DNA from 3 places in the Pseudoalteromonas sp. MMG006 genome. Region 1 is predicted to be linked to each of the others. Evidence: predicted binding sites of a transcription regulator. Region 1 holds the regulator's gene; each other region holds the start of a gene.

Region 1 (10,827 bases):
TTTTAATGTACTGCCTGAGGTTTGTAACATAACCGCACCAATAGTACCGCCTAATACAATAATTAATGCAGGCCCATTAAAAAGAGCAGATACAACACCGCCCTCTAAAGAATACCCAAAAGCTATTGCACCAAGCGCGACAACTAACCCGAGTATTGAGAGCTTATCCACACCCAATCTCTCTTTTGATTCTCATAGCAACGTCATCAAGCGCTAAGTTTTCACTTGCAAGCCCTGCGTTTGCGATCGCTTGTGGCATACCATAAACTACGCAACTTTTTTCATCTTGAGCCCAAATTGTGGCGCCGGTTTGCTTCAACATTCTTGCACCATCACGCCCATCTGCGCCCATGCCGGTTAAAACAATAGCCAGCACATCACCTTGATAAGCCTTTGCTGCACTAGCAAAAGTAACATCAACACTAGGTTTGTAACTTATGCGTTCGCTGTTATCTTCAAATACACGCAATGTTCTATTTGAGCCGCGCCCTTCAACCATCATTTGTTGCCCACCAGGCGCTAAATATGCCGTCCCAGGTTGTAATCGGTCACCTTGTTGAGCTTCTTTTACTTTAATTTGGCACAATCCATTAAGGCGTGCAGCAAATGCTGGCGTGAAAGCTGCAGGCATATGTTGAATAAGTAAAATTGGGTGAGGGAAATTAGCAGGTAACTGAGTTAAAATGGTTTGTAGAGCTACAGGGCCACCTGTAGATGTACCTATCGCGACAAGTTGATATTGCTTACCACTTGCTCGTATTGATGCACTACTTGAAGAATTTTTTATAGGAGCTGTACGCTGAAAGCTTCTATCAGGCTGCTTGACAGTACTTGCCCCAGAAAGGCTAGAGCTTACAGGCGCTGACCTTTCTACTGGCTTACTTGAAGGTGCTGGCTTAAACGCTCTTGGTGCGCGCCTTCTGCCTATTTCTTTTACTTTTGTTTGTAGTAATTTAATAGCATCTTCGTTATTACGCGCAATATCTTCGAATTTTTTTGGTAAGAAATCCATAGCGCCAGCATCTAGTGCATCTAGAGTCGCCGTTGCGCCATCTCGCGTTAACGAAGAAAACATTAATATTGGCGTTGGATTACTCGCCATTATCTCTTTCACTGCACTAATGCCATCAAGCACTGGCATTTCTACATCCATAGTAATCATATCAGGGCGTAGCTGCGCTGTTTTATCTACAGCTTCTCTGCCATTTACAGCAAAACCTATAACGTGTATGTCGCTATCTTGCTCAAGTATTTCGCTTACTCTGCGGCGAAAAAAGCTTGAATCATCAACAACTAAAACTTTAACGGCCATTTAGCTCTCTTATTAGGTTTATATGCAGGTATGTACTACATACCTGCATTATTGTTAGCCTGCGTAATGTTTTAACATGCTTGGTACATCAAGTATAAGTGCAATACCACCATCTGATGTAATTGTAGCGCCAGCCATGCCTGGCGTACCTTGAAGTAAGGCATCAAGCGGCTTAATTACCACTTCCTCTTGGCCTATTAATGAATCTACAACGAAACCAACTTGCTGCGTGCCAATTTGAACAATAACAACATGTCCTTGCGCTTTTCGCAGAGAACGATCAGCACCTTTAACAAGCCAATGCTCTAGATAAAATAACGGAATCGCTTTTTTACGTACAATTATTGTTAATTGACCATCGACAACATTTGTTTTAGTTAAATCTAAATGGAATATCTCACTCACCCCAGCCAGTGGTAAGGCAAATGTTTGTGCCCCAACAATAACCATTAAGGTAGGTAAAATAGCTAAGGTTAGAGGAACTTTTATTTCTAAAATAGTACCTACACCTAACTCAGACTGTATGCTAACCGAACCATTCAATTGAGTGATTTTAGTTTTTACTACATCCATCCCTACACCACGGCCAGAAATATCTGAAATTTCTTCTTTAGTAGAAAAGCCTGGAGCAAAAATTAGGTTGTAAGCTTCGGTGTCAGAAAGTCGACTCGCTTGGTCATGATCGAGAACACCTTTACTAATCGCAATTTTCTTGAGTTTTTCAGCATCCATACCAGCACCATCATCTTTAATGGTTAACAAAATATGATCGCCTTCTTGCGATGCTGATAAAGTAACATTACCTGTACGCGGTTTACCCGCAGCTTCACGATCAGCAGGCATTTCAATACCATGATCAACTGAATTACGCACCAAATGCACAAGAGGGTCGGCAAGCGCTTCAACTAAGTTTTTATCTAAATCAGTTTCTTCGCCAACAAGTTGTAGGTTTATATCTTTATTTAAACTTCGTGCCAAATCACGAACAACACGAGGGAAGCGACCAAATACCTTTTTGATGGGCTGCATTCTTGTTTGCATAACTGCACCTTGAATATCAGCAGTTACCACATCAAGATTAGAAATTGCTTTACCCATGGCTTCGCTATCAGAATTAGTTGCAAGACTCACTAAGCGGTTTCGAACAAGCACTAACTCACCCACCATGTTCATAATTTGATCAAGGCGTTTTGTGTCTACACGAACAGTTGTCTCAGCTGGCGGTGGTGCTGCCTTTTTAGGAGCCGCAGGTGCAGCTTTGGCGACAGGTTTTTCTGGCACTTTTTCAACTGGTTTTGGTGTAGAGGCTTTAGCTGGTTCAGCTTTTTTAACAGGCTCTGATTTTTTTGCAGCTGGCGGTGAAACAGGCTCAGGCTGTTTTGCAGCTGGTACGCTTTCTGCTGATTTAGGAGCAGTCCCTTTACCGTGAAGCTCATCAAGAAGCGCTTCGAACTCATCATCACTAATTTCATCATCTGAGGATGAATTAGCATCGCTTTGAGGCGCTTTAGCTTCTACTTTAGGCGGTTGTTCAGATTTACTTTTTTCAGGCTCTGAACTTGCTCCCGCACCAAAGCTGCCAACACCGTGTAATTCATCTAATAAACTATCAAATTCATCATCTGTTATATCACCGCTAATATCAGCATCGCTTGGTGTTGACTCCTCCGCTACAGGAACTTGTCCTTTACCATGTAATTCATCAAGTAGGTTTTCAAATTCGTCTTCGGTAATTTCATCTATCTGTGAATCAGCTGCACTAGGGGCACCACTAAACATTTCGTCAAAAGCAAATGGGTCTTCTTCATCTACAGCATTAGATTCTGGAGATTCACCTTGAGGAGGCTCAGGTTCAGGCTGAGATGCTTCACCAGCTAATTCAGCCTCTGTTGGTGGTAAACCAAGTATGTGAAGTGTTTCGAGTAATTGAGGGTCTGCTGGTTCAGGTTTGTCTCTATTTTGAATCGTTGCAAACATTTCATTAATGGTATCAAGTGCTTGTAATATAACATCCATCAACTCGGAGTTAACAGTTCGCACTCCCTGACGCAGTAAATCAAATACATTTTCTGCACCATGACACGCATCAACGAGCTCTGTCATTGCTAAAAAGCCTGCACCACCTTTTACGGTATGAAAACCTCTAAATATAGCATTTAGTAGCTCGGTGTCTTCTGGGTTATTTTCCAGCTCAACTAACTGTTCAGATAAAAGCTCTAGGATTTCTCCAGCCTCTACCAAAAAGTCTTGTAAAATATCTTCATCGACTTCAAAGCTCATGCAGTTACTCTCCTCTTAGAAGCCCAAACTTGATAAAAGATCATCGACTTCATCTTGATCAGATACAACATCATTACGCGAATCTTTATCAATAATTGGGCCTTCCGGACCTGCTAAAGTTTGTGCGGTAACTGGTTCTTCTGTTTTTTGTTCTATTGTTTCAGCCGGGCTGTCATCTTGCGCTGCAAAAGCAGTTAAAAGATGCAGTAAGCTCTCTTCTACTTCTCTAACTAATTCAATAACTCGACGAATTACTTGCCCAGTTAGATCTTGATAGTCTTGAGCCATTAATACGTTGGTCATTAAGCTCTGTAACTCATCGGTTTTATGATGAGAGTTATTCATAAACTTATCGATGCTATGGCATAGCGTCTTAAATTCGCCCAACTCTATTTCGCGACTCATTAAGCGATCCCAAGTCGGTTTGATATGAGATATTTCGTCTGCTAATTGCTGAGCAATAGGCAAGCTTGCCTCAACAGCATCCATCGTTTTATTCGCGGCATTTTCTGTCATTTCCATAACATAATTTAGCCGCTTTTTAGCATCAGGGATAGCATCAGTAGTTAAGTCAGTTAAACGAGTATCAAGCTCAAAGCTTTTAAGCGCTTCGTGCAATTGACGGGTTAACTTTCCAACTTCAGCAAATAATTCAGATTGCTCTTGTGAAGCAGTTTCTAAGATCAGCTGATTGGCTTTCTCTTGCTCACCGTTTTCTAAAAAAACAACGAGTTGCCGAGCTTGTTCTAAAGTTATTTGAGGCGCAGCAGGTGCTGGCATAAACCTCTCCCCTATCGTTAACCTAAACGTTCAAATACTTTTTCTAATTTTGTTTTTAGTGTTCCAGCCGTAAAAGGCTTCACTATATAACCATTAACGCCTGCTTGAGCTGCAGCAATTATTTGTTCTTTTTTCGCTTCAGCTGTCACCATTAGTACAGGGATATGTTTTAACTTATCATCCGCACGAATCGCTCTTAATAGGTCAATACCTTGCATACCAGGCATATTCCAATCTGTAACTACGAAATCAAAGACTTGATTTTGTAGCATAGGCAAAGCCGTAGAGCCGTCATCAGCCTCTTGAACGTTAGTGAAGCCTAAATCACGTAACAGATTTTTTATAATACGTCTCATCGTTGAGAAATCATCAACAACAAGAATTTTCATGTTTTTATCCAAAACATCCTCCAGTGAGGTTTTAACCTTAGTTTACTTACTACTAATTTATCCAGTCATTGATTTTAGCTTTAAGCTTAATCATGGCCTGACCATGTATTTGACTTACACGCGATTCACTTACATCGAGTATATGCCCTATTTCTTTTAAATTCATTTCATCGTTATAGTACAAAGAAAGCACCATTGCATCACGCTCTGGTAAAGACTTTATAGCACTTAATAAAGATGCATTAAACCGTTCATTTTTAACATTATTAAAAGGTTTGTCTAGCGATAAATCTTGCCCTGTAGGAGCAATTACATCTTCGTCAACACCAAGGTCTTCAATACCTAAAACTTTACTTGCGTTAACATCGTTTAAAATATGATGGTACTCATTTAACGAAATTTCAAGTTTTTCAGCAACTTCTATATCTGTTGGTTCACGGTTTAAGCTGTTTTCAAGTTCTGTGATAGCCTCAGCTACTTGCCTGCTTTTACGGTGTACTGAGCGAGGAGCCCAATCCCCTCTGCGCATTTCATCGAGCATAGCTCCGCGTATTCGTATTCCTGCGAAGGTTTCAAAACTAGCTCCTTTGGCTGCATCAAAGTTTTTTGAAGCTTCAATTAAACCTATCATTCCTGATTGAATTAAGTCATCAAGTTGAACACTTGGTGGTAATCGAGCAATTAGATGACATGCCACTTTTTTTACAAGCGATGCATGCTTTTCAACAATCACATTTAAGTTTTGTGTTGTTTGATATCCCATAGCTCTATTCACCAATGTTGTCATAATTAGCCGTTTACTAGTTTTTCAATGAAAAACTCTAAGTGCCCAGATGGTTGGTTTGGTATTGGCCATTTTACTGCTTTTGTTGCCAACGTTTTAAATGCAAGGGCTGCTGGCGAATTCGGGAAAAGCTCTACAATTACTTTTTGACGACGCGTCGATTTACGCATATTTTCATCATATGGAACAGTTGCAACCAATTCCATTGATATATCTAAAAAACGATCTGTAACTTTAGATAATTTTGCAAATAACTCCTGGCCTTCTCGCATACTGCGGACCATATTTGCAACAATTTTAAATTTATAAACACCATGCTCACGGCTTAAAACTTTAATTAATGCGTATGCGTCCGTTATTGATGTTGGTTCATCACAAACTACAACCATGACATCTTGGGCCGCACGAGAAAAGCTTAGTACCATGTCAGAGATACCGGCGGCAGTATCTACAATTAAAATATCAAACTCAGTGTTAAGTTCACTGAAAGCACGTATTAAGCCAGCATGTTCTGATGGTGATAGTTCAACCATGCTTTGCGAGCCCGACGTAGCGGGTACAATTTTTATGCCAGCTGGCCCTTCAACTAAAATCTCATCCAGCTCACATTCACCAGATAAAACATGTGACAAATTACGCTCAACGCGCAAACCAAGCATCACATCACAATTTGCTAAGCCTAAATCTGCATCAAGTACTAAGACTCGATTACCTTGCTGCCCTAATGCAATAGCAGTATTCAGAGAAACATTTGTCTTCCCTACTCCACCTTTGCCACCAGTTACAGCGATAACTTTTACGCCGTTGTTATTGTTTTGACTCATTTTGCGCAGGCCGCTTGCTTGATCTAATACTGTGTTAATCATACATCCCTACTGTGCTCGACGCCACTGCTTGGTGCCTTGAATGTTGTGCTTTTATTCTTTTTAAATACAATTGCTCAGCCTTTTTAACTAGTTTCTCAGCATTTGCAACTCGAATATCTTCTGGTACTCGTTGTCCGTTAGTAAGATACCCTATTGGGAGGCGATTTTGAATCGCAATACTAATAATTTCCCCCAAACTTAAAGACTCGTCTAACTTAGTGAAAATACAACCACTTAACTGTACTTTTTTAAAGTGACGTACAGTTTCTTGAAGTACATTAATTTGTGCTGTTGCACTTAATACTAAGTAACTACGAATATCAACGCGTTGATTACGCATTAATGTATTTAACTGCTCAGTTAAACGCAAGTCTCGCTGGCTCATACCTGCTGTATCAATTAATACTAGACGTTTATTACGTAAATGATATAAAACTTCAGCCAATTCATTCGCATCTTTTACTTGTTTAACTCCACAACCAATGATTCGTCCGTATGTGGCAAGCTGCTCATAAGCACCAATTCTGTAAGTATCAGTTGTAATTAGTGCTACTTTATCAGCACCATATTTTTGAGCACCTAAAGCTGCAAGTTTAGCTACAGTTGTTGTTTTGCCAACACCTGTTGGGCCAACTAATGCATAAACACCACCTTGGCGAAGTATTTCGTTGTTCGTTGTTTGCATTTGGTCTTCGACCATAGTTAATAATGCTTTCCAACCTTGTTGACGAGATACATCGTCAGGCACAAAACACGCCATTTGCTGAGCAACTTCTTTATCTATCCCCATACCGACTAAACGGTCAACCATACATGCGCGTGTAGGATCGCGACGCGCCATATCTTGTTGCATTAGACCCGATACTTGGTGCTCAAGTAATTGACGAATTGCATTCATTTCTTCGCGCATATTTGTCATTTCTTCGCTTTCATTTTTTTTAGTTTGTGGGCGAGAATTTACAGGCGCTTCTAAATCATCAAAATCACGGTCTAAATCGTCAAACCCTAAGCTATCGGCTTGGGTATGCGGACGCGACGAAGCTACATCATCACGTGCAAACATATTTTCAGTAGGACGCGCTTTGGCTACAGGCTCTTGGTAGTTGTCGGTAGTATCAATACCCGATTGTGAAAACATTGAAGCAAGCTCTGGAGAGCGAGGTCGTGGAGACTGACGCTCTAGTAACGCTTGTAAACTATCTGCAACTTTTGCTTGCGGTTCTGGTTTAGCACGCTGTGGCTCTGGCTTTACAAAATTATGCATACTTTGATGTGGAGCTTGAGCACGCGTATTTTGCTCTGTTTGAGGCTGCGAAGCTACTTTAGGGGCTGCTTTGTCATAATCAACCGCTGCTACAATTTCTACACCGTTAGCAAGCTTCTTGTTTGACATAATAACCGCATCAACACCTAACTCTTCTTTAACTTCTTTAAGTGCTGTGCGCATATCTTTAGCAAAAAAACGTTTAATCTTCATGGTTTAACCCCTGTTAAAATCTTATTGTTGGCCTACCGAGCTTACAATCTTGATCTGTCTTTCATCTGGTACCTCTTGATAAGACATTACCTTTAAACCAGGTATTGTGTACTTAACAAAACGAGATAACACAGTGCGTAACATTCCTGACGTTAGCAATATCGAAGGTTCACCAGCCATTTCTTGATTTTGATGCGCTTCGGTTAATGACACTTGAAGTCGCTCTGCAAGTCCTGGTTCTATACCGGCACCTTCGTCGCCTGCATTTTGTAATGACTGATGCAACATCTGTTCCAACTCAGGCGCCAAGGTTATGACAGGGATTTCTGATGACATACCCACTGCGTCTTGAACAATTAATCTACGCAGAGAAATGCGCACCGCAGCAGTTAAAACATCAGGGTCTTGGCTTCGCGGGCCATATTCAACAAGGGTTTGTACAATTGAGCGCATATCGCGAATAGCAACACCTTCGTTTAATAAATTTTGCAGTACTTTTACAATTACAGTTAATGGCAATACATCTGGCACTAGCCCTTCAACTAAGCGAGGGTGACTTTTAGCAAGCATATCAAGTAGGTTTTGAACCTCTTCGTGTCCTAGTAATAATGCAGCGCTATTTGTAAGTAACTGGCTTATATGCGTCGCAACAACGGTGGCAGAATCAACAACAGTGTAACCAAGAGATTGAGCTTCATCTTTTTGATCGGGCTTAATCCAAACAGCATCAAGTCCAAATGCAGGATCTTTTGTGTCAACACCTTTAATTGGCCCAAATACTTGACCAGGATTTATAGCAAGTTCGTCACCATGCTTAAGTTCACTCTCTCCAGTAGATACACCCATCAACGTGATTCTGTAAGCATTTGGATCTAGCTCTAAATTATCGCGAATATGTACAGGTGGCACTAAAAACCCAAGCTCTTGAGAAAGCTTTTTACGCACGCCTTTAATACGATTTAGTAGCTCGCCACCTTGTGATTGATCAACTAATGGTATTAATCTGTAACCTACTTCTAGGCCTATGACGTCAATTTGTTGAACGTCATCCCAACCAAGCTCTTTTTGCTCTTGCTTATTAGCAACGCCTGTTGCTGGATTATTTCCATTAGCAGCGGCTTCAGCCTCTAAAGCGGCTGCTTTTAATTTACTTTGTTGGGTGTAATACGCTACATAACCTAATAAACCACCTAGGCTCAAAAAGGCTAAGTGAGGCATACCAGGTACAAGCCCCATTACAATTAAAATACCTGATGCAATAAATAATGACTTTTCGTTACCAAGTTGCTTCTTAAATTGATCGCCCATATTAAGCGATTCATTTTGACGCGTTACAACAATTGCGGTACCAATTGAAAGAAGTAAAGAAGGAAGTTGGGCAACTAGGCCATCACCAATAGTCAGTAATGTATACACTTCCATTGCATTGCCAAAACTCATATTGTGTTGGATCATACCTACAAATAAGCCACCCACTATATTGATAACTAATATAACAATACCTGCAATTGCATCGCCTTTAACAAATTTACTAGCACCATCCATAGAACCGTAAAAATCAGCTTCGCGAGTAACTTCTTCACGACGATCTCGCGCTTGCTCTGCACTAATAAAACCAGCATTTAAGTCTGCATCTATAGCCATTTGCTTACCTGGCATGGCATCAAGAGTAAAACGTGCTGACACTTCAGATATTCGACCTGCGCCTTTAGTTATTACTACAAAGTTAATAATAATCAGAATTAAAAAAACCACTAAACCAACGGCGTAATTACCGCCAATAACCACCGAGCCAAAAGCCTCAATTACTTTACCTGCAGAGTCGCCACCGTTATGTCCTTCAAGTAATACTACACGGGTACTGGCAACGTTTAGGGCGAGTCGCATTATGGTTGCAATAAGGAGAACGGCCGGAAACATACCAAACTCAACGGGCTTCATTGTATAAACGGTCACAAGCAGCACAACTAAAGCAAGTGCTATATTGAACGAAAAGAGTATATCGAGAAGAAAAGGTGGGAGCGGTAAAATAACCATACCAAGCGCAGCTAACACCAACAATGGTGTTCCTACGCCTTTGGCGTACTCTTTTTTATCTTTATTAAGTTGTTGTAATACAGCTTTAAAATCCATAAATCTACAATTTCAAAAAATTGACACTACGCTGAAATTGCAATAACTATTCCAAGTTATAATCTTAACGACTAATACTTGTAAGCATCTGGAATTGGGAGTTTTTTATTAAGTGGAACAGGACGTTTTCCACGCCCTTTATTAAAACGTTTAAGCTGAAATACATACGCCAAAACTTGCGCAACAGCGGTAAATAATTGATCGGGTATTTGATCGCCAACCTCAGCGGTATGATAAAGCGCACGGGTTAGCATTGGCGACTCCACGATGGGAACTTCGTTACCTATTGCAACTTTACGAATTTGCATTGCCATTTCATCTGCGCCTTTGGCAAGCACAATAGGCGCGCCTGCACGCTCGGTATCGTATTTTAACGCTACAGAATAATGCGTAGGGTTAGTAACAATAACATCGGCATCTGGGACATCTTGCATCATTCTATTTTGCGACATTTGCCTTTGCGTTTGCCTAATACGCGCTTTAATTTGTGGATCACCTTCAGAGTTTTTATACTCGTCTTTAACCTCTTGCATGGTCATTTTAAGTTGTTTGTTATGGTTATAACTTTGAAATGGCGCATCTATCGCGGCAATCACAATTAAAGTGCATGAAAGGCCTAAAAACATCCACCCTAAAATTTCTAGCGCGTGGATTATATTACTGGGCGCACTTTCTAAACTTAAATGAAGTATTTCATCAAAATAAGTATTAATTAAAAAAACAGCAATAGTAGCCACTAAGCCAAACTTTAATAACGACTTAACAAGTTCTACACCGGCTTGAGGGCCAAACATACGTTTAAAGCC
Region 2 (10,827 bases), on a different contig from region 1:
ATTAAATCCTTAAAAATGAAAAAAGCACCTTATATAGGTGCTTCTCAACAGTAACAGTTATTAAAATCTAGTATAAAATACTATATAACTTACGACGATACTTTGCTGCAAGTGCATCGCCATCAGGTAAAGAGGCAATAATGGCTAAAAAGTTTGGTTTTGCTTCATTGAAATTCAAATCTTTTTGCAGCACTTTAAATAGTACATCTAATGCTTCTTCTTTTCTGCCTGCTTCATTGAGTAAAATACTTAGCTCTTCTTTTAACTCTAAGTCATTTGGGTATTTTTCAACTTGAGATTGTTTTTCTTTTATTTCTGGAGAATCAGTTGCCTCTATAGCTGCTTCGCATTTTGCCTTTATGTTATGAAAGTATGCATCTTGCTCTTGTGCATCAATTGTATCAATCAATGCTTGGGCATCATCTAATTTATGAATTTGAATACATATATCTGCAAGCACCAATTTTATGCGAGCATTCTTATTGTCAATTTCATAGGCCTGTTTTGCGTAGTTAAATGCAGCATTTAGGTCTGACTTTAATAAAGCTTGCTTAGCCTGCTCTAATAATAAATCTTGCTGAGCTGGTAAATGCTTGCCTAGTGATTCTCTTATTTGGTTTTCGGTTTGCGCTCCCGCTAACAGATCAACCGGTGCAGAGTCTTTTAATAGCACAAGCGTAGGTAATGTTTGTAACCCTACTTGTTGCGCTAACTGAGAGGCTAATGCTTGCTCTGCATCACAATCAAGGTTTGCTACTACAATATAGTCAGTATATTCGCCCGCTAATTTATCCAGTATTGATAATTGGCTAATGCATTCTGGACTCTGCGGAGAGTAGAAGTTTAATAAAACCAGCTTTTGCTGTGATGTTTCACCAAGTACTTGCTGTAGGTTTTGTGCGTTAATACTAACTATGTTGCTCATTGAATTTATTGCCATATTCATTTATTTAGGTTTTTATATGGTGGTGAACATAATAATTACAAGTCATATACCTATAAATCACTTGGTATAGATATTAAACAACGAGGGAAACTATGAAATTTACCTATTTAAGTGCAGCACTTTTATTAGCAAGTCCAATACTAAACGCGCAACCACTTGATTTGAACTTATCAAAAACGATGCCTGCCATAGAAAAGTTTTACCTCGATTTACATCAATCTCCTGAGCTTTCTTACCATGAAGAAGAAACAGGAAAAAAAATAGCTTCTCAGTTATCTAAGCTTGGTTTTGATGTAACCGATAACGTAGGTGGCTTTGGTGTGGTTGGAATATATAAAAATGGTAGCGGGCCTACTATTATGATCCGCACTGATACAGATGGCTTACCTATTGTTGAGCAAACTGGTAAAGCGTATGCGTCTAAAGTAAAAGTTATAGATGAGCACGGCGCTAATGTAGGTGTTATGCATGGCTGTGGTCACGATATACATATGAGCTCATTTATTGGTACAGCTGAGCAACTTATTGCCCATAAAAATAAATGGCAAGGCACGTTAATGATGGTTGCTCAACCTGCAGAAGAAGTAGGCGGTGGTGCAAAAGCAATGCTAAATGAAGGTTTATTTAGTAAATACGCGAAACCCGACCACGTCATTGCATTACATGTAAGTGCCAGTGTGCCTGCAGGTAAAGTATCAATGAAAAATGAGTATACTATGGCAAGTGTTGATTCAGTAGATATTACTATAAAAGGTAAAGGCGGCCATGGCGCTTACCCGCATACTACCGTTGATCCTGTTGTTATTGCTGCACGCACTGTATTAGCACTTCAAACAATTACGAGTCGTGAGCTTTCTCCACTTGAACCTTCAGTTATTACTGTGGGCTCTATTCATGGTGGTTCAAAACATAATGTAATTTCAGATGAAGTAAAACTACAACTTACTTTAAGAAGTTACAATCCTGACGTTCGTACAGCTCAAATAGCGGCAATAAAACGTATTACAGCGGGTATTGCTCAAAGCGCTGGACTTGAAGAGTCACTCTACCCTGTTGTTTATGTCCATGAAGATGAGTCCATACCATCTACTTACAATAACCCGGAGCAAACCAATGTAGTTAGAAGTGCTATTGCTGATGCAATTGGCGCAACTAATGTGCTTGAAACAAAAGCGGTTATGGCTGGTGAAGACTTTGGATTATACGGCAGAACAGATGAAAACATCCCTATTACTTTATTTTGGTTAGGCGGAGTTAACCAACAACAATATGCAAAAGCGATGAAAAATAACGAAACACTCCCTTCATTACATTCAAGTAAGTTTGCACCTGATTATAAAGTGGCGCTACCTACAGGTATAAAAGCGATGAGTAACGCTGCAGTTGCTTTATTTAATAATTAACAAGCAGTACTCAAGAGCTCGGCTATTAAGTAGTCGCTGAGCTCTTTTTGTAATTTGATTTTTTATAAGGCGCTTTTTTGCCTTGCTTAGCAAAGCGTTTTTTAGGAGATGTTTTAGGTAGTTTTGAAAATACTTGGTTATCGCAATTAGCTGCCTGCTGTACAAAGCTTTCAAGCTCTGCAAGTAATGGCTGTAAAAACTGCTGATAACTCATTGCTTGTTGCGCTATATCCCCTAAGCTCGACTCCCACTTAGCCGTTAAGTCGGGACTTGCTAGGCCTTGTGGTAAAACACTAATAAGCGCCAAACCGGTTTCGGTTGCTTTAATTGCCTTACCTTCACGCTTTAAAAAGCGACGTCTAAATAACAGTTCAATAATACCTGCGCGTGTAGCCTCGGTACCTAAACCATCGGTCTCTTTTAATATTTTTTTAATTTGTGGATCTTTAACGTAACGGCTAATGCCCGTCATCGCAGCCAACAATGTTGCATCAGTAAAATGTGATGGAGGTGTAGTATGCTTTTCAACAACCTCACCTTTAGTGCAATTAAGCGCCATCCCTTTAGCTAAATGAGGTAATGTTGCTTCATCTTTTAGCTCGCCTTTACCCATTAACACCTTAAAACCCAAACTTACGTCTTGCTTGGCATTTGCTTTAAATAAACCACCAGCAATTGTTATCTCAGTTTTAGTTTCGTTGTAAATGTAGTCTGGGTAAAACTGAATCAAATAATGCCTACATATAAGCTGATACACTTTAGTTTCTTCAGAAGCTAAGTTTGCAGTTTTTAGCTGCTTTGCTGTGGGCACAATTGCATGGTGCGCAGCAACTTTTGAATCGTTAAAGCATTTACTGCGTTTTTTAGCATCAGCCCCATTCACAAACTCAGTGTTTTGTCCGCCATTAGCTGCAATTGCTTTTAAAATTGAAGGCGCATCTAAATGATGTTCTTTAGGTAAATAACGATTATCTGAACGAGGGTAAGTAATTAATTTATGGCGCTCATAAAGTGTTTGGCAAATATCAAGCACCTGCTGAGCAGCCATACCAAATGCCTTTGCAGCATCTATTTGAAGTGAAGATAAATTATAAGGCAAAGGTGCAGTTTGTTTTTTTTGTTTTTGTTCAAGTGCTGTTACCTCTCCTTTTTGATTAGTTATACGCGAAGCTACATTTTCGGCGAGTGCTTTATTTAATACCCGCCCTTCTTCATCTTGATGAGGCTCGCAAGCTTTACTCGGCACCCACTTAGCTGTAAATAACTGCTGCTTTGGAGTAACTAAATGCGCCAACACTTCATAAAATGGTTTTGATACAAAATTAGCTATTTCGTTATCGCGGTTAACCACTAAGCCTAAAATAGGAGTTTGAACGCGCCCAACTGATAGCACATTACCAAAACCAGCTTTTTGCCCCGCTAAAGTATAGGCCCGAGTAAGGTTCATACCAAAAAGCCAATCCGCTCGTGAACGTGCAAGTGCAGACACACTAAGTGGAATAAATTCGCGATTAGAGCGCATACTACTAAGTGCTTTTTTAACTGCTGCTAAGTTTAAATCGCTTATTAGTAAACGCTGAATACTTTGCTTTTTAGTTTTGCTTATTTTGGCTTGCTCTATTACCTCATCCACCAAAAGTTGACCCTCGCGGTCGGGATCACCAGCATGAACTAACACTGATGCTTGTTTAATTAGCTTTTTTAAAATAGTTAATTGCTTGCGAGTTTTCGTTTTAGCCTTTAGCTGCCACTGCTCAGGCACAATAGGAAGGTGTTCAAATTGCCATTTTTTGAAGCGCTCATCGTAGTCATCAGGCTCTGCTTGCTCAAGTAAGTGCCCTATACACCACGAGACACAATCACCATTAGCTACTTCTATATACCCATCGTGTTTTTTATGTGGTTTTGGTAAGGCATCAGCAATTGCTCTGCCTAGTGATGGTTTTTCTGCAATGTAGAGTTTCATGGGAGTCGCTCACTCACTGTTTATATAAACAGTAGTTTAGCACAACTATTTTAAAGGTGAGGAGTTTTCTCTTTTTGACCTTACACTGCCTTGCTTAGTGAAAAGGATAATTAAAGGTAAATAGCATACAACCACCGTGGCAATATTGATAAATGGCATTAGGGTTTGATAAATAACGGTACTGTAAGCTAAATCCCACAAGTGGCGATCAACTAATCGGAATAGCTGTAATATAGGTGCGCCAATAACAACTAGTTGCCCAATAACACATTGCCATAAATAAACTTTATCCTTTATCCCCCAATAGGCTATGAGTGCCATCCAAATAATATCTGTGAGCGCCCAAACTAAATAACGATAAATATAAATGTCATCAAACGCTCTTAGGCTTGAAGCAGTTAGGTTACCAAGGAGGAAAAAAGCTGCGGTAAGTAGTACAAATCGAAAGGCTAGGCGATCTTTAAATACAAAAAATATAAAAATAGCCGGGCTTAGCATTAAAACCCAGCTTTTACTTAAAATACTAACAATATACAAAAACCATTCAGGCAAAATACTCTGCCCTATTTTGTTTTTGTATCGTCATCAGTACCATCACCATTACCCGGCATGTCGCAATATTTATTGATTATTTTCACAGGCACTCCATTACATATGTTAAGGAAATGTACTGTAAGCTAAAATGATGAAATTGCCAAGATACTTAGGTAATTAAGTACCTTAAATTAAAGCAAATATAATGAGATATAACACAAAGCAATAACTTATCGCACATCAATAGGATCAGACTCTTTAGCCTTACCTTGCAAGATTGATATTTCTACTCGACGGTTTCTTCGGCGATCTTCATTTGAATCGTTTGGAACAAGTGGGCGAGTATCGGCACGCCCTACTACCATCATCCGGTTTTTATCAAACCCTTGCACTGTTTGCAGCTCGCTTGCGACTGCTACAGCACGCTTTGACGATAAGTCCCAATTATTAATATATAACTCATTTGAAACCTGAAAATCGTCGGTATGTCCCGAAACAGTAATTTCGCCAGGTACATCTTTTAACAGCACACCAATATCTTGAATGATAGGTTTAAACTTAGGTTGTAAAAATGCACTCCCTGAGGGAAATGAGCCATTTTCACGAATACGAATAATAATTTGCTGCCCTAAAGATTCAAGCTCTATTGCACCATCTATAATTTGCTTTTCGAGTTGTTGCGCTATTTTTTTAACTAACTCATTTGTTTGCTCTTGATCGGCCGCTGAAGTTGCTTGCTCTGACGATTGTTCTTGCGAAGTGCTACGCGACTCCCCTCCGCGTTTATCTCCTCGCTGCTCTTGCCTACCACCGGCTGAGCTTTCATCACCTGCTTGAAACTCAAGCATTTGCTGGGTCATTTCTACAGTTTGTTGTTGAATGGTTTCTATGGGGGTTGGCTCTGGTTTACCTGGGGTAAATTCCATGGCAATAACAGACGTGCCTTTGGGGATATCTTTTACTTCTATTTTATTTTGCACACCAAATGCAAACTTCATCGAGCCTGCTATTTGTTTAAATTTAAGTACATCCATTTCTGAAAACGCAAGCAAGAGTACAAAGAAGCACATTAATAATGACATTAAATCGGCAAACGTTCCCATCCAAGCAGGTAAGCCTGGTGGTGGGCATTTGCACTCTTGATCAGACATGGTTACTCCTCGGTATCTACTTTACGTTTAGATTCAGCTAAGTAGTTTTTCAAAATACCTTCAATTACTTTTGGGTTTTGACCATCTTGGATACCTAAAATTGCATCCAAAATTAAACGTTGGTTCATTGCTTCTTCGTCTTTACGTAGTTCGAGTTTTACCTGAATTGGAATTGCTACAACGTTTGCTAAAAACGCACCATATAAAGTAGTTAATAGTGCTACAGCCATTGCGGGTCCAATTGCTTTAGGGTCGTCCATGTTAGATAACATAGCAACCAAGCCAATAAGTGTACCAATCATGCCCATAGCAGGCGCTATATCAGCAAGTGACTTAAATAAACCCGCGCCCATTTCGTGGCGAGTAGTGGTTAAAGAAATATCTTTTTGAAGTGTGGCACGCACAACGTCAGCATCATGCCCATCAACAAGCATATCTACGCCTTTACGCATAAATGGATTAGGAATTTCAGCTTCTTCAAGGGCTAAAAAACCACCTTTACGTGCTGAATCAGCAAGTTCTACTGCTTTTTCTATTAGCTCTTCAGGGGATTCTATTTTAAACATAAATGCCTTACCAACCACTTTGCCTATGCCTAAAAATTGAGACATGGTGAAATTTGATAAAACAATAAATAGTGAGCCGCCAAATACAATGACACTTGAAGGAGCATCGGCAAACATAGCCATTTCACCGCTACTACTCATAAACATAGACATGACAATTAAGCCAATTGCGCCTAGGATCCCGATTATGGTTGCTAAATCCACATTTCCTCCAGAGGTTTCATGTTCAATGCCTTATAATAAACTTTTATTGTTATCTGCTTATCGGCAACATACTGAATTGCTTAAGCCATTTTTATAAATAAACATAAAAAGTAGCCTTTAGCACTATTTTAGATCAAGTTATATGTGCAGCCTAATTTATTATTTATTAAGAGTGTTGTTAAGGCGCTATTAATGCAACTAAATATAATTTAATGTCGTAAAGATAAAAAACCAATATCATCCTTTGACCTAGTTTAGCATTCCCCCTAAAATTGACCCCAAAATTTATTATGTAAGCTGAAATAAAGATGGCGACTAAAAAACCTGAAAACTTAAGTTTCGAACAAGCACTAGAAGAATTATCAACAATTGTTAGTGATATGGAACAAGGTGATTTATCGCTTGAGCAATCCCTTAAACAATTTGAACGCGGAATTGCATTAGCGAGTGCCTCATCAGGAAAATTACAGCAAGCAGAGCAAAAAGTATCAATTTTGATGGGTAACAGCGAAAAGTCTGCACTTACAAACTTTGATAACGATATGGAATAGCTGTGAGCATTAAAGATTATATTAAACGTGCTCAAAAAGATGTCGTAGCTACTTTACAACAGCATTTTGACCAACCTCTCGATACAGAGCAAGCAATAAAAAGTGCTACTGAGTATGGATTATTTAATGGTGGCAAAAGACTACGCCCATTTTTAGTGTATGCCACCGGCGAAATGCTAGGTGCTAAAAAACAAGATTTAGACGTATTGGCAGGCGCTATTGAATGTATTCATAGCTACTCGCTCGTCCATGATGATTTACCTGCAATGGATGATGACGATTTACGCCGTGGTCGCCCTACTTGCCATATAGAGTTTGGTGAAGCGCATGCTATTTTAGCAGGTGACGCATTACAAACTCTCGCCTTTGAGTTAATTGCAAACCACCAATTTGCATGCTCTTCACAAACACAAGTAAAAATAATCGCCCAACTTGCCAAAGCTTCAGGCCTTGAAGGTATGGTTGGTGGTCAATCTTTAGATATTGCAGCAACAAATAAAGCAGTTACCGTTCAAGAACTTGAACGTATACATAAACTAAAAACCGGTGCACTCATTAACTGTGCTATTACACTTGGTGCATTGTGTAGCGAAAATGCCGATAAACAAACTTTAGAAAACTTAAGCATTTTTGGGTATGCTATAGGGCTGGCCTTTCAAGTGCACGACGATATTTTAGATGTTGAGGGCGACACTGTTATTTTAGGTAAGCCTCAAGGGTCAGATATCGCCGCGAATAAAGCGACATATCCGGCGTTATTAGGTATGCTAGGCGCTAAAGAAAAGGCGCAAAGTTTAATACAGCAAGCCCACGAAGCGCTTGCAAAAATAGATGCTGACACAACACATCTTGCGTCGCTAGCAAATTACCTTATTGAGCGTGACCATTAATAACCGCTTTAGCGTATTGCAATTAGCACTGACATTATTACTCAACATTAATTACTCATAAACGCTTTGTTTTAATTAATGTTAGCGAAGGATATATATAAAACCATGACACTTGATAGTAGCAAGTATCCATTACTTAATTTGGTTGACGAACCAGCACAGCTGCGTGATTTAGCGCAAGATAAACTTCCTGCTTTTAGCAACGAGCTGCGCGATTACTTACTCAACTCAGTATCGCAAAGTAGCGGTCATTTAGCGTCTGGTTTAGGAACAGTTGAGCTAACAGTTGCACTACATTATGTATATAACACACCAGAAGATCGTGTTGTATGGGATGTTGGACACCAAGCCTACCCACATAAAATATTAACTGGTCGTCGTGATTTAATGCACACTATTCGTCAAAAAGACGGCTTGCACCCTTTCCCGTTTAGAGATGAAAGCGAATACGATACTTTTAGCGTAGGGCATTCAAGCACATCTATTTCAGCAGCATTAGGTATGTCTATAGCTGCAAAAAAAGAAGGCGTTGGACGTAAAACCGTTGCAGTTATTGGCGATGGTGCTATTACTGCAGGCATGGCCTTTGAAGCGATGAATCATTTAGGTGACGTAAAATCAGACATGCTTATTATTTTAAATGATAACGAAATGTCGATTTCTGAAAATGTTGGCGCATTAACAAATCACTTTGCACGTATTTTGTCAGGTAGTTTTTATACTAATATTCGTGAAGGCAGTAAAAAGTTACTCTCTGGCGTGCCGCCAGTAAAAGAGCTTGCCAGCAGAATGGAAGAGCACCTTAAAGGTATGGTTATACCTGGTACCTTTTTTGAAGAGTTAGGCCTAAATTACATTGGTCCTATTGATGGGCACGATGTAAACATGCTCGTCGATACGCTTCGTAATATGCGTAATTTAAAAGGCCCACAGCTTTTACATATAAAAACGCAAAAAGGTAAGGGCTATAAGCCAGCAGAAGCCGATCCTATTGGCTATCATGGTGTACCAAAATTCGACCCGAGCACTTCAAGCTTACCTAAGTCTAAACCCGGCGCCGCTACGTTTTCAAAAGTATTTGGTGATTGGCTGTGCGATATGGCCGAGCAAGACAGCAAGCTGATGGCAATAACACCAGCCATGCGCGAAGGTTCAGGCATGGTGCGCTTTTCAAAAGAACACCCTGAGCAATATTTTGACGTAGCTATAGCTGAGCAACACGCTGTAACTCTTGCCGCAGGTTTAGCCTGTGAGGGTTTAAAGCCTGTAGTTGCTATTTACTCAAGCTTTTTACAACGTGCATACGATCAACTCATTCACGATGTAGCCCTACAAAACTTGCCGGTACTATTTGCCATTGACCGTGCAGGCATCGTTGGTGCTGACGGTGAAACTCACCAAGGTGCTTATGACTTAAGCTTTATGCGCTGTATACCTAATATGGTTATTATGGCACCTAGCGATACTAATGAATGCCGTCAAATGTTGTACACAGGTTACAAAGCTAATTGCCCTGTAGCTGTACGCTACCCTCGCGGAAGTGCCGGTACTGCAGATATTCAAAGCGATATGCAACTTATCGAAGTAGGTAAAGCAAGTACAGTTAAACAAGGTGCTAAAATTGCTATTTTGTCGTTTGGCACATTACTCGAAAACGCCCAGCTTGCAGCGAATGAATTAAACGCAACGCTTGTTAACATGCGTTTTATTAAACCGCTTGATACAACACTTTTAGATGAGCTTGCTCAAAGCCATGATGTAATAGTTACCCTAGAGGATAATGCTATTAGTGGTGGTGCAGGATCTGCAGTTAATGAATATCTGGCAAGTATTAAAGCCCGTATTCACGTACTCAATTTAGGTATCCCTGATGAATTTATTAAGCACGGTACACAAGCGCAAATGCATGACGAAATGGGCTTAGGTGAGCAAGGTATTTTAAGCTCAATTAAATCGTTTATCGCTTAATCTATTTACTAAATTTATTAAAAAGGAGCCTTAAGGCTCCTTTTTTATTTTTAATATTAACTCTTTTGCATCCAGTTTTACTTTTAAGCCGTTATCGATATGAGGTTAACATGTAAATAATCGGTGCCGCTTAGTCTATGCAATATAAGCAAGCGCGTTATTTACCTAAATTTAATGGAATATTTAAAAGGTAAAAATGATGAATAAAGCTAATTTAATAACTCATTCTGCACAAAAAAATACGCTTAAACATACGCTTAGTTTTTCAGCTTTAACACTTGCAGTATTAATCGGCATTACAGGCTGTAGCTCAGACGACGGTGAGAACGGCGTAGATGGTATTGCAGGCACCGATGGACTAAACGGGACCGACGGTACAAATGGCAGCCCAGGTTTTGCATCAGCAACATTTGTGTTAGCAAACAATGGCGAGAGTAATACTGGCACCATTGATTTAATTAACCAAAATGCCTCTAAACTAAAAACCTTTAATACAACTGCTAACGAAGGTGTTGCATTTGATAGCCTTGGTAATTTATTACAAGCAAGCGAAAGTGCCAGTATAAAAACCATTTGTCAGCTTGCAAATCGGGCTGACGGTGCAGAATTTACCTCCAATACAGATCGTGAAATAACAGGTACTAACAC
Region 3 (10,827 bases), on a different contig from region 1:
CCGTCTCAGTGGGGTCGCATTATAGGGAGATCCGAAAACAGATCAACCCTTTTTTTAGATCTTTTTACTGTTCGAACAAAAATACAGCAAAACACGGTAAAACCTCATTAAAACAGCCATAAGCTGATGCTTTTTTACACTCTTCTTTATTATTTAATACAAATATCATTGCTATGTTCAATTAAGACGTTAAGATAGCAAGCTCACAATGTTAAATTAATGTTTATTTCCTGTTTATTGGTAGATCTAAAATGAAATTACCCGATCAAAAATCTTTTATCTTCTCTGTTATTCTTGCTGTAGTTGGTTTTGTTATTGTTGAGTTTGCTTTAGGCAGCTTAGCTTTAAGCCCTGCACTACTATTTGGTGCTGGTTTATTAATAGGTGCAATTGCTATTGCTGCAATGTCACCTGAAGGTGTTGAAGAAACCGAAGTTAAAACGAAAACACTTTATGTTGGCAACCTACCTTATCGTGCAAACGAAGGTGTGGTTCGTGCTTTGTTTGAAGAACAAGGTAAAGTGTTTAACGTACGCCTATTAAAGGATAAAAATACTGGCAAGCGTCGCGGCTTTGGCTTTGTTGAAATGGCGCAAGCAGATGCAGATAATGCAATTGCTAAGCTTAACGACAGTGAGTTTCAGCAACGTACTTTAAAAGTACGCGAAGCAAAGCAAAAACAAGAAGATGATTCTAGTGCTCTTCGTACTGAGACGGATCAATCAGTGTAACTAGCTTTATTGCTAGCTTATCACTATTAATATCAGCCGTTGCATAGTAATGCAGCGGCTTTTTTATGTCTGAAGGTTTATTTGCCAGAAGGTTTGATTGAGCTAGTAGGAAGTGAACTCTATTTGCTATAGCTTGACCCGAATCTAATAACTGCACATCTCCTTTAAAGCATTCCCTAATAGGGTTGGCTAATATAGGGAAGTGCGTACAGCCTAATACAAGCACGTCAGTATTTTTATCTACTTTTAGGCTATCAAGCTCTTGATGGAGTTTGATCGTGTCTAAAGTTTGTGTGTAAAAATACTGCTCAGCTAAAGCAACCAACTTAACGCTGCTATATAAGTTAACCGTTACATTACGTGCGTGTTCAGTAATTAAAGTTTTTGTATAGGGGCTTGTGACTGTAGCAGGCGTTGCCAATAGCGCTATGTGATTAGTATGAGTAAGCTCTGCTGCAGGCTTTATTGCCGGTACTACACCCACAATAGGAATAGAGGTAATTTTACGTACAGCACTCAGTGCCGACGTTGAAGCCGTATTACACGCTATAACAATTAAATCAACACTCAACTTGTTGCTATTAATAAAATGGATTAATGAATATAAGCGATTAATGATTGTCTGCTGGGACTGCGCTCCGTAGGGAAGTAGTGCGTTATCCATAAAATAACTGTACTGAGCATCAGGAATGCTTTGCTTTATATGCTCAAGTACAGTGGTGCCACCAATACCTGAATCAAAAACCATTATATGCGCTGACAAACAACTGTTCCCACTAAACGTTAAGAACGGCAGTTTGCCATGAGGTATTTATAAAAGAAAGTAGTTTAACTTTGCTGAGTTTCTAAATCAGCGAGATCATCTGCCGCTGTGTTTAACTGATTTAAATTTTCGAACATCGATTTAGTGTAATCAACTAGCTTATCGATTTCTTGTTGATCTTGGTTTAACCATTGTAAGATCCCAGCAAGTTGGTTTTGTAAGCCTAACTCACCTGCTTTTTCAAAAGCATTTCTTAGATCATCGTTAAAAGGAGCTAATGTATCAGCGATTTCTTTTTCTGGAGCAGGCTTATACTCTTCGTAGCTCTTAACTGTTGCAACCGTTTTTGTTTGACGTAAATCCATAGAAAAAGCCACCAGCTGTTCACTACCTAAACTTAACTCTTGCGCTTGTTCAAATGCTTTATCTAAATCACCACCAAAAAATGTTGAGCTTACATTTTGTAAGTCTTCCATCATCGCATTAATTGCATCTTGCTCTTGTTCGTTTAATTCACCATTAACCGACATTGAAAAAGATACCTGCCGAGATTGCGATGACGAACTTACATATGATTCGCTATCATTGGTTCTGCTATAACCGCTAGCTGATTGGGACTCGTATGCATCGGCAAAGCTTATGCTTACTTCATCACCTTCGGCAGTTGTAAACTTGTACTGAGCATCACTGCTCATACTTACATATTGGCCTTGACTTATACTTACACTGGCAGGTTGAGGGTTAAATAACGACTCCTCTAATGTATCTATACCGTCGTATATACCCTCTTGTGATTTTTTAATACCTTCTTCCATGTCGTCATTAAAAATTCCAGTGCCTTTAAGCTCGTCAACGGCATCATCAATACCCATTTGTACTCCTTTGCGCGCTTCGCCAAGCATATTCTTAAGCTTGTCATCGTCAGCGCCGTTTGCTTTTGCCTTATTAACGGCGCCACTCACAAAGTCGAGTACATTTTTTACTATTTCATCAAAATCAAATAGTGATTTCTCTGCTTTTTTTTCTTGAACGGGTAAGCCTAGCTGCTCAGCCATTTTATCGCCGAGTACTTTTGCAGCAAGCTCTCTGCCTCGTTGTTGATAGCTATCTTGAGGAGACTCAATTGTAGGCTGCTGAATATCAGCCTTATTATTGAATTTATTGACATTACTGTTTGGTGTAAAGTTATAGTTACCTATTTTCATAAACTGTCTCCTATGCTTGCGTAGCTCCTTATCGGCCAGCGCAAATAAAACTAAAGTTAAGCGAGTAAAAAAACACCATTAACTCTAACCAAAACTAGACAAATACACAGCGCACCCTACAATAACGCCGATAAACAGATCTTAGATAAGGTAGTAGCGTTAATGGCAGTTATTAAAATAGATACCACACAGTACCAAGCGCAATTAAGTGAAAAAGAGCAGCGTATAAGTGCACAGTTTCGACGTTTTGGTGTGGAGCAGCTAGAAGTATTTAGCTCAGAGCCAACTAACTACCGTCAACGCGCAGAGTTTAGAGTATGGCACGATGGCGACGATCTGTTCCATATTATGTTTGATCAACAAACAAAAGAAAAAATTCGCGTAGATACATTTGATCCTGCGGCCCCTCTTGTAGGTGAAATCATGCAGGTGATGATTGAAAATCTTAAACCATGTGAGATTTTACGCCGCAAGCTATTTCAAATAGATTACCTATCAACCCTAAGCGGTGAAATTTTAGTGAGCCTGCTTTATCACAAACCACTAGATGAGCAGTGGCTAACTGAAATAAAAGCACTTAAAGAAAAACTAAGCAGCAAGTACAAAATTGATTTTATTGGCCGTGCCCGCAAACAAAAAGAAGTACTTGGTGATGACTTTGTTACTGAGCGTTTAACTGTTAACGGCCAAGAGCTTATTTACCAACAAGTTGAAAACAGCTTTACTCAGCCAAATGCTAAAGTAAATATTAATATGCTTGAATGGGCACAAGACTTATGTAAACCACTTAAAAATGATTTATTAGAGCTTTATTGCGGTAACGGTAACTTTTCTATTGCACTGGCGGGTTCTTTTAATAAAGTACTAGCAACTGAAATATCTAAATCGTCTGTTCACTCTGCTCAGTATAACATTGCCAAAAACAATGTAGATAATCTCGATATTATACGTATGTCGAGCGAAGAGTTTACTCAAGCAATGAATGGTGAGCGTACTTTCTCTCGTTTAGAGGGCATAGATTTAAAAAGCTACGACTGCCAAACCATATTAGTTGATCCACCGCGCGCAGGCATGGATGAGTTAACGTGTGATTTAGTGGCTAATTACGAAAACATAATTTATATATCTTGTAATCCAGAAACCCTTGAGCGTGATCTTGATCACTTGACTCGTACGCATAATGTTAAGCGCTTTGCGATATTTGACCAGTTCCCTTATACGCATCACATTGAGTCAGGTGTTTTCTTACAGCGTAAATAACCAACCAAAGTTAAAGTGCCAGTACTTTTATAAGTGCTGGTATTTGTTCTTCACTAAACACTTGAATCCCATTCTTCATTAATAATGCTGCAGTTAAACCTAGACCTTCGATTTTTACTCCGCGATGCTTTCCATCATATATTGTATTTCGTCCGCAAGAAGGGCTCGATTCTTTAAGTAGAGCAAAACGAACTTTATTTTTTTACACACTTCTAGCGCTATATTAGCCCCAGTTTGAAATTGCTCTGTTACATCCTCTCCTGAATTAGTAATTACTCTCCCCTGTATTATTTCAGCAGGAGCTCTAGGAGTAGATAGGCCACCAACAACTTCAGGACAAAAGGATATTATTTTCTTATTACTTTGCCATACCCGTAATTGTGGATGCTGTAATGTTTGTCCTTTTCCATCATAACGAACAGGCTGCCCTAGCAAACAACTCGATACTAATATTTTTTCCATTGCTACATCCTTATAAAGCAAAAAAGCTCCCTGAGGAGCTTTTTTAGTTTTAGCAAAACTTACTTGTTTGCTAGGTAATTAATTAATTTACCAATGTCTTCTGGGTCAGTAACACCCGACTCTCGGCCAAGGTTCAATTTGTACTTACCATTTACAATAAATGTAGGTACGCCACGTAGGGCGCCTTTTTCTTTAAAGTAATCTTGGTCGCGCTTCATTTTTGAACTTAAAGTACGTACTGAGAAGCTTTTAAAAAGTTTATCAAACTTATCGCCATCTACACCTTGCGCTACAAATATATCTTTTACATCAGCAAGCTCATTAAACTTAGCACGCTTGGTATGAATGTGATTAAAAATAGCAGAGATAATTTTATCTTTTTGTGGAAGTACTTCTGCTGTCGCGAGTGCTTGGCTCATCATTTGTTGGTTTTCTGGGTCACGAACACCCACAAAATCCACATGACTCTTTTTAAACTTAACGTTTTTATCAAGCTTAGGTTTAAACTCACCAATTAATGCTTCCATGTTATTACATGCAGGGCAGTAAAATGAGAAAAACTCTTTAACCTCTGGTTTTTTAGTTGCACGCTCAGATACCACGTCGTAATGCACGCCTTCTTCATACGTTGCTGCAAAACTAGTTGCTGCCATTGGCAGTAGTACAGCAAGTAAACCCGCTTTAACTAATTTGATCATTATTATTATTCTCCGAGATTAAAGTGTTAGTAAAAAAGCAACTAACTCATCAAGTTCTTGTTGATTTTTGATGGTGTTAATATTTATTTTATATTTATCGTTAACTATAAAAGTAGGCACACCTGTAAGTGCGCCAATTTTTGAATATTTATTTTGTTTGTCTTGCATTGCACGTTCAGCGGCAATAATTGGCATGCTTGCAATGTCTTGATCGAATGTCGCGCTATCAATACCGTTAACTTCAAGCAGCTTTTTAACATCTTTCATTTCAGTTAATGGTGCGCGTTGAACATGAATGCTTTTAAATATTTGATCGCTAATGCTTTGCGCCAGTCCATGTTTTTTACCAATTAAGTAGGCATAGCTCAAATTGCTTTGTGCTTGTGGCGAAACGCCACCCAAAAAGTTTACGTGATTTTTAATAAACTCAGTGCCTTCTGGTAGATTTTTTTCAATTGCTTTAGCAACGGGTTCAAACTTGAAACAATGTGGACAGTAAAATGAGAAAAACTCAGTTACCTGTGGCTCTGCGCTTTTATCTATATCAATAACTGTATATTGGTTATCGGCTTCAAACTGTGCAGCAAGTGCTGCAAATGGTAAACATAAAAGTAATAAACTCAGTTTCAATTTTTTAAGCATTGGTATCTCGTTGTACTTATCTTTAAATAAAATATTATGGCAATAACTTAAGCGGTGCTTCTTGCAGTGCTGCAAGTTGCTCTTTTAGCGCTAAAATTTGTTGCTCCCAGTATTTGTCATCTGCAAACCACGAAAAGTTCCGTACAAAAGCAGGATCGCTCCATCGTTTAGCTACCCATCCCATGTAATGAATAATACGCATCGCACGCAGTGGTTCAATCAATTTGAGTTGAGTGTGGTCAAAATCACAAAACTCTTCATACGCATTTACAAGGGTGTCTAACTGTAACAGTTGCGTAGCCCTATCGCCACTGAGCATCATCCATAAATCTTGAATTGCAGGACCTTGACGGCTATCGTCTAAATCAACAAACATTAACGCATCACCTGCCCACAATATGTTACCTGCATGGCAATCCCCATGTAAGCGAATACTGTGCGCATCTTTATACTGCGTTTGTGCCTGCTCTATTACTAAATCTAAAATAGTATAGAAAGCAGTGCTTATTCCCATTGGCACCAAGTTACTTTTTTGAAGATGAACTTTGGCTGTATGTAAGTATTCTTCACAGGTAAGTGTTGGTCTGTGCGCAAACGGTTTAGTTTTAGCAACTTGATGCATGCGGCCAATTAATCGCCCCATTACGTCGAGCTGATCTAAATTATCCACTTCGAATAAACGACCACCTACACTTGGAAATAACACAAACAAATAGCCTTGGTGTTCAAACAAGCTTTGCCCATTATATTTAACCGGTGCAACGACTGGTACTTCTGCCTCTGCTAACTCAAATGCAAAATCATGTTCTTCTTGAATTTGCTCTTTGCTCCAGCGTTCTGGGCGATAAAACTTTACTACGTAACGCAGGCCATCTTCAGCCTTAAATTGATAAACTCTGTTTTCGTAACTGTTCAGTGCTAATAAACCCGATTCAGCATAAATGCCTACACTTTCTATAGCATCGAGTATTAGGTCGGGTGTTAGGTCAATAAAGCTAAATTTACTCATACTCTTCTTATATAAAATAAAAGCGGGTTATTCACCCGCTTTTGTTAATTGCTATAACTTCCTACCCCTTGGGTAAGCCGATATCACCGTGCTTTGAAAAAGTTACTTGGCTGCGATATCGTTTCGTCAGGTTCACTGACTGGCGAAAGTACAAAGTTAAACTCAGTCATCGGCGCTTTTAAATCATATGGGTCCATGACAAGTGAAAGCGGTACATTATGAGACTGACCAGCTTGCACAGTAAATGATCGCTTACCTATGTATTTAAAGTTATCAAGTCCTTGCACCTTAATGTTAAAGGTTTGCTCATATTGCGCTTTGTTAATCACTTTTAACGTATAAGTGTTTTCTACCAAACCATCAAAGTCGACACGGTATAATTGGTTCCTATCACGGATAATATCAAAGTCCATGGTCTTACGCAGTGCTATATTTGCGACAAGCGCACCCGTAAGCACAACAAGCATGACCGTATAACCAATGATTTTAGCTCGCAGTGGATTCGTTTTATTTTCTGGTGTTTCTAGGTTTCGCTCTGTCGTATACGAAATAAGCCCTCGCGGATAGTCCATTTTATCCATCACACCGTCACAAGCATCAATACACGCACCACAGTTAATACATTCAGCTTGTAAGCCATTACGAATATCTATACCTGTTGGACATACTTGAACACACAAATTACAGTCAATGCAGTCGCCCATTTCTAGGTCTTCGTGGGCAACTTTACGCGAACGTGGGCCACGGCTTTCACCCCTTTTCTCATCATACGTTACGGTGTAGGTATCTTTATCAAACATAGCTGATTGAAAGCGTGAATAAGGACAAATATGTAAACACATAATTTCACGCATCCAGCCAGCGTTAGCATAAGTACATGCAGCAAAGAAAATAATACTTATTAATGCATAACCACCGACGCTAAAGGTGACAAAATCAGGGAGCAGTTCTCTAATGGGTGTAAAGTAGCCTACAAACGAAATAGCGGTATACAAAGAAAACAATACCCAGCTGGAGTGCTTGGCTGTTTTTCGCCAAAATTTGTCAAAATCCATTGGCCGTCGATCGAGTTTTTTACGCTGATTTGCCGTTCCTTCAAACTTTTCTTCAAACCAAATAAAAATAAAGGTCCACACGGTTTGTGGACAAGTATAACCACACCACACTCGGCCATAAAAAGTGGTAACCAAAAATAGCGCAAATGCTGCCAACATAAATATAAACGCAAGAATAGTAAAATCTTGAGGCCATAGTGTTAAACCAAAAATATTATATTTTTGGCCTATCAAATCAAACAATACAGCTTGTTGCCCGTTAAAATTGATCCAGGGTAATGCCATAAAAGCGAGCATACCTAAAAAACCAATACGTTGCCTGAGTAACTGATGAAGGCCTTTTACAGCACGCACATATATACGATTTCGGGGATTAAACCTGTCATCATCTCGGCTTAAATCCGGCTTTTGGATTTTTACCTCTGCAGGTATATTTTTTACTTTAATTTGCTTGTCCATCGAAGTTCCTCAACGCCGCTTGGAAATAAAAATTCAGCAATACTCAAGTACTCTATAACTAAAGCGTGCACGTTACATGCTTGGCATATTTAGGTGAATAAGTAGCCTCTTGAATAGTTTCAGATATTTCAGAAATATCTGACTGCTGTTAGCTATTATAACAATATTGGCTAAAATTACTGACTTAGATTGCTAATAATTTATTCATCTCAGTTACTTGCTTTTAAAATGCAGTTTATTACACTGCATGGTAATTTAACCCTATTTAGATCAAGGTTTACGTATCCATGAAAAAATTTATTATATTGGTAGTGCTGATCCTTGCCTTTTTCACTATTGACCACCCTTTAATAAAAGAACCCCGTGAAAAGTTATTAGGAGAAGGCATTGGCTTTTTAAGTGATGCCAGCAAAATAAACAGAAGCCCTGCAGCAAACATGGCTAAAAATAGAATAGCTGCTCAATTAAAGCTTTCTGAATCTGAGCACGAATACATAGAAAAAACATTTACTACTGATGATTCAGTACAGCTTTTTCATTTGCGTTACTGTCGTGAGCGCGATCTTAACTTGTATTTTTACGATGAGCGTTTAAACACTGTGTGTAAAATAGTTTCTGAAGCTTTAGAGCAAAAGCGAGCTAAGTAATGGATTTTTCTAATTTGAATAAGAAAGCCAGCGACTCGTTTTATAAACAACGCAATATGCTCAAGCAATTAGCACAGGGTAAAACGCTTAAGTGTGAAAAATGTAATGGAGTTTTAACGCTTGATCTAGCCACCAGCGAATCTGGTAAAGGCTTAGTAAAGTGTAAGAAAGGCTGCACTGATATAGCTTTAGAACTAGGCGCTTAGATTAAGCGCCTAAAAAGTTAAGCGAATTACTCGTCCCAACTATCATCTGTGATTAAACCACTATTAATAGCAACCACTTCTATAAGCTCTGCAAAACCTAATGCAAAATCACCCATAGATTCATACTGATATTGGCACAGGGCGTCTGAGGTCATATTATTTTGCTGGGCAATTTGCGTTACTGCTTGCTGATCAAGTGCAAAAAAGCTAAGCGTACTAAGTGCGCTTTCTAGCGCTTGTTTAAACTCGGTATCTAACTCTGGGGCATTTAAAAGAGGCTCAGCATACGCTTTTGTCGCCACTAAAAAACCTTCGCTCCAAGGCTTACAAAACTCAAGGTTAAACTCTACTGGTAACTTGTATCCAGTTTCAAACACTTGCTCACTAATTTTATGATAAAGCGCCATGAATAAAAACAGCATCTCTTCGTCTAGGTCGTTAGCTGTGTTTGGTAGTATTTGTGCAAGCCATTCGTGTACATCAAGTGGGCTGGGCGAACAAATAACGCCAAATAAATAACCTTCGCTTTGCTCAAGGGTCATAGCTTGAGGCTGAGTGTTTAAAAACGTGCTGAGCTGCTTTGCATGCAACTCAGTAAATTGGGGTATTTGCATTAAAACTCTTTATATTAAATCAATTAAAAATTGAGCGGGTAGCGACCTTGGTTATCTGGTCGGCCTAAAAACTTAACCGCATCATGTACATCTTTTGGTAAGCTGGCATCTGGTTTTACATAACCGGCGACACTAAAATCAAAATTAGCTTTAAGTGTAGCATCTGCTTCAAGGCCTAACGTATTATCTGGGTCAATTAATATAGCTACATCACCCGACTTACAGCTTAACTTGCCTCCAAGAGGGCCTATATTGAACCAGCCATTTAACCCTTGTACATCAATATTTGGACTCGCTATTTCACCCTTTAACGATTCGCAATAAGGGGCACCCGAGCTATATTCTTCAAGTTCTAATATTACGCGACCTTTAGCTGTTACTGGCAATGGTAGCTGTATTCTACCCATCGCACGCTCAACCGTTGAGCGAACTAAACCATCGGTTACTTTTACTTTGTTATTAAATAACCCATAACTTATGTCGGCATATCCTGAAATATCACTACGTTCACGCGCATTACCAAATTTAATATTTGCGTTTAACTTACCAGTAAATAATTGCCAGCCTGCTATATCCCACCGTACATTATTTAGTTGCTCGCCTTCAAAGCGTACTTGCATCATTTGCCCTTCCCACACAGTACCAACAGTTTGGCCAATTTCTAACTGTTTAGGCAAGTAAGGCTTTGCTATATCAAGCGCTATGACCGCCGGTAATTTAATAATACAAAACACAATAAAACTGACTAAAAATACAGCCGATAACATTATTATTTTTTTCATTAATTAATTCTCTAATACCAAGCGGCTTACACGTACATAACCCGATTTGTCGTCACGGCTTAAATCTAAATTTTCAATTTTTAAACCATGCTGATTTACAAGTTCGTCTAACCATTCGATTAGTTGATTAAACTCTACAGAGTCGAGCGTTAAACGAAGTGACCCCGTACTAGGCTGCATTTTACTAATATCTATTTGATAACGACCACGTGTAGAGTTAACAACTTGGCTTAAGTTTGTATTGCTCGCTACGCTAGTATTGCCCGCCGCTTTTAGCTTTACTATGCTCTCGTC

Evidence for each region. Region 1 encodes FliA, which starts transcription of late flagellar genes. Its sites were predicted from a motif close to CTAAAGNTNNNNNNNNNNNNGCCGATA; they were not measured.
Region 2: the regulator FliA is predicted to act here: its motif matches at 6,829-6,855, upstream of pomA (flagellar motor protein PomA).
Region 3: the regulator FliA is predicted to act here: its motif matches at 2,729-2,755, upstream of J8L73_RS18410 (DUF5610 domain-containing protein).

What each region holds. Positions count from the first base shown of each region.
Region 1 covers NZ_JAGJEJ010000001.1:314,072-324,898, reverse strand. The annotation lists gene J8L73_RS01490 (flagellar motor protein) at 1-171, opposite strand, end outside; gene J8L73_RS01485 (chemotaxis response regulator protein-glutamate methylesterase) at 164-1,312, opposite strand; gene J8L73_RS01480 (chemotaxis protein CheA) at 1,367-3,592, opposite strand; gene J8L73_RS01475 (protein phosphatase CheZ) at 3,608-4,372, opposite strand; gene cheY (chemotaxis response regulator CheY) at 4,390-4,773, opposite strand; gene J8L73_RS01465 (RNA polymerase sigma factor FliA) at 4,814-5,524, opposite strand; gene J8L73_RS01460 (MinD/ParA family protein) at 5,551-6,411, opposite strand; gene flhF (flagellar biosynthesis protein FlhF) at 6,404-7,888, opposite strand; gene flhA (flagellar biosynthesis protein FlhA) at 7,910-10,021, opposite strand; gene flhB (flagellar biosynthesis protein FlhB) at 10,093-10,827, opposite strand, start outside.
Region 2 covers NZ_JAGJEJ010000026.1:408-11,234, forward strand. The annotation lists gene J8L73_RS17560 (tetratricopeptide repeat protein) at 68-925, opposite strand; gene J8L73_RS17565 (amidohydrolase) at 1,039-2,349, shown strand; gene J8L73_RS17570 (DNA topoisomerase III) at 2,375-4,315, opposite strand; gene J8L73_RS17575 (hypothetical protein) at 4,361-4,867, opposite strand; gene J8L73_RS17580 (flagellar motor protein MotB) at 5,080-6,000, opposite strand; gene pomA (flagellar motor protein PomA) at 6,003-6,770, opposite strand; gene J8L73_RS17590 (exodeoxyribonuclease VII small subunit) at 7,079-7,321, shown strand; gene ispA ((2E,6E)-farnesyl diphosphate synthase) at 7,324-8,211, shown strand; gene dxs (1-deoxy-D-xylulose-5-phosphate synthase) at 8,317-10,179, shown strand; gene J8L73_RS17605 (hypothetical protein) at 10,379-10,827, shown strand, end outside.
Region 3 covers NZ_JAGJEJ010000031.1:15,417-26,243, reverse strand. The annotation lists gene J8L73_RS18420 (RNA-binding protein) at 252-731, shown strand; gene murI (glutamate racemase) at 694-1,494, opposite strand; gene J8L73_RS18410 (DUF5610 domain-containing protein) at 1,560-2,699, opposite strand; gene trmA (tRNA (uridine(54)-C5)-methyltransferase TrmA) at 2,862-3,959, shown strand; partial or broken gene J8L73_RS18400 (DUF523 domain-containing protein) at 3,970-4,421, opposite strand; gene J8L73_RS18395 (thiol:disulfide interchange protein DsbA/DsbL) at 4,481-5,119, opposite strand; gene J8L73_RS18390 (thiol:disulfide interchange protein DsbA/DsbL) at 5,138-5,761, opposite strand; gene J8L73_RS18385 (serine/threonine protein kinase) at 5,796-6,770, opposite strand; gene ccoG (cytochrome c oxidase accessory protein CcoG) at 6,854-8,284, opposite strand; gene J8L73_RS18375 (hypothetical protein) at 8,572-8,931, shown strand; gene J8L73_RS18370 (hypothetical protein) at 8,931-9,137, shown strand; gene J8L73_RS18365 (UPF0149 family protein) at 9,164-9,751, opposite strand; gene J8L73_RS18360 (type II secretion system protein N) at 9,775-10,533, opposite strand; gene J8L73_RS18355 (type II secretion system protein M) at 10,537-10,827, opposite strand, start outside.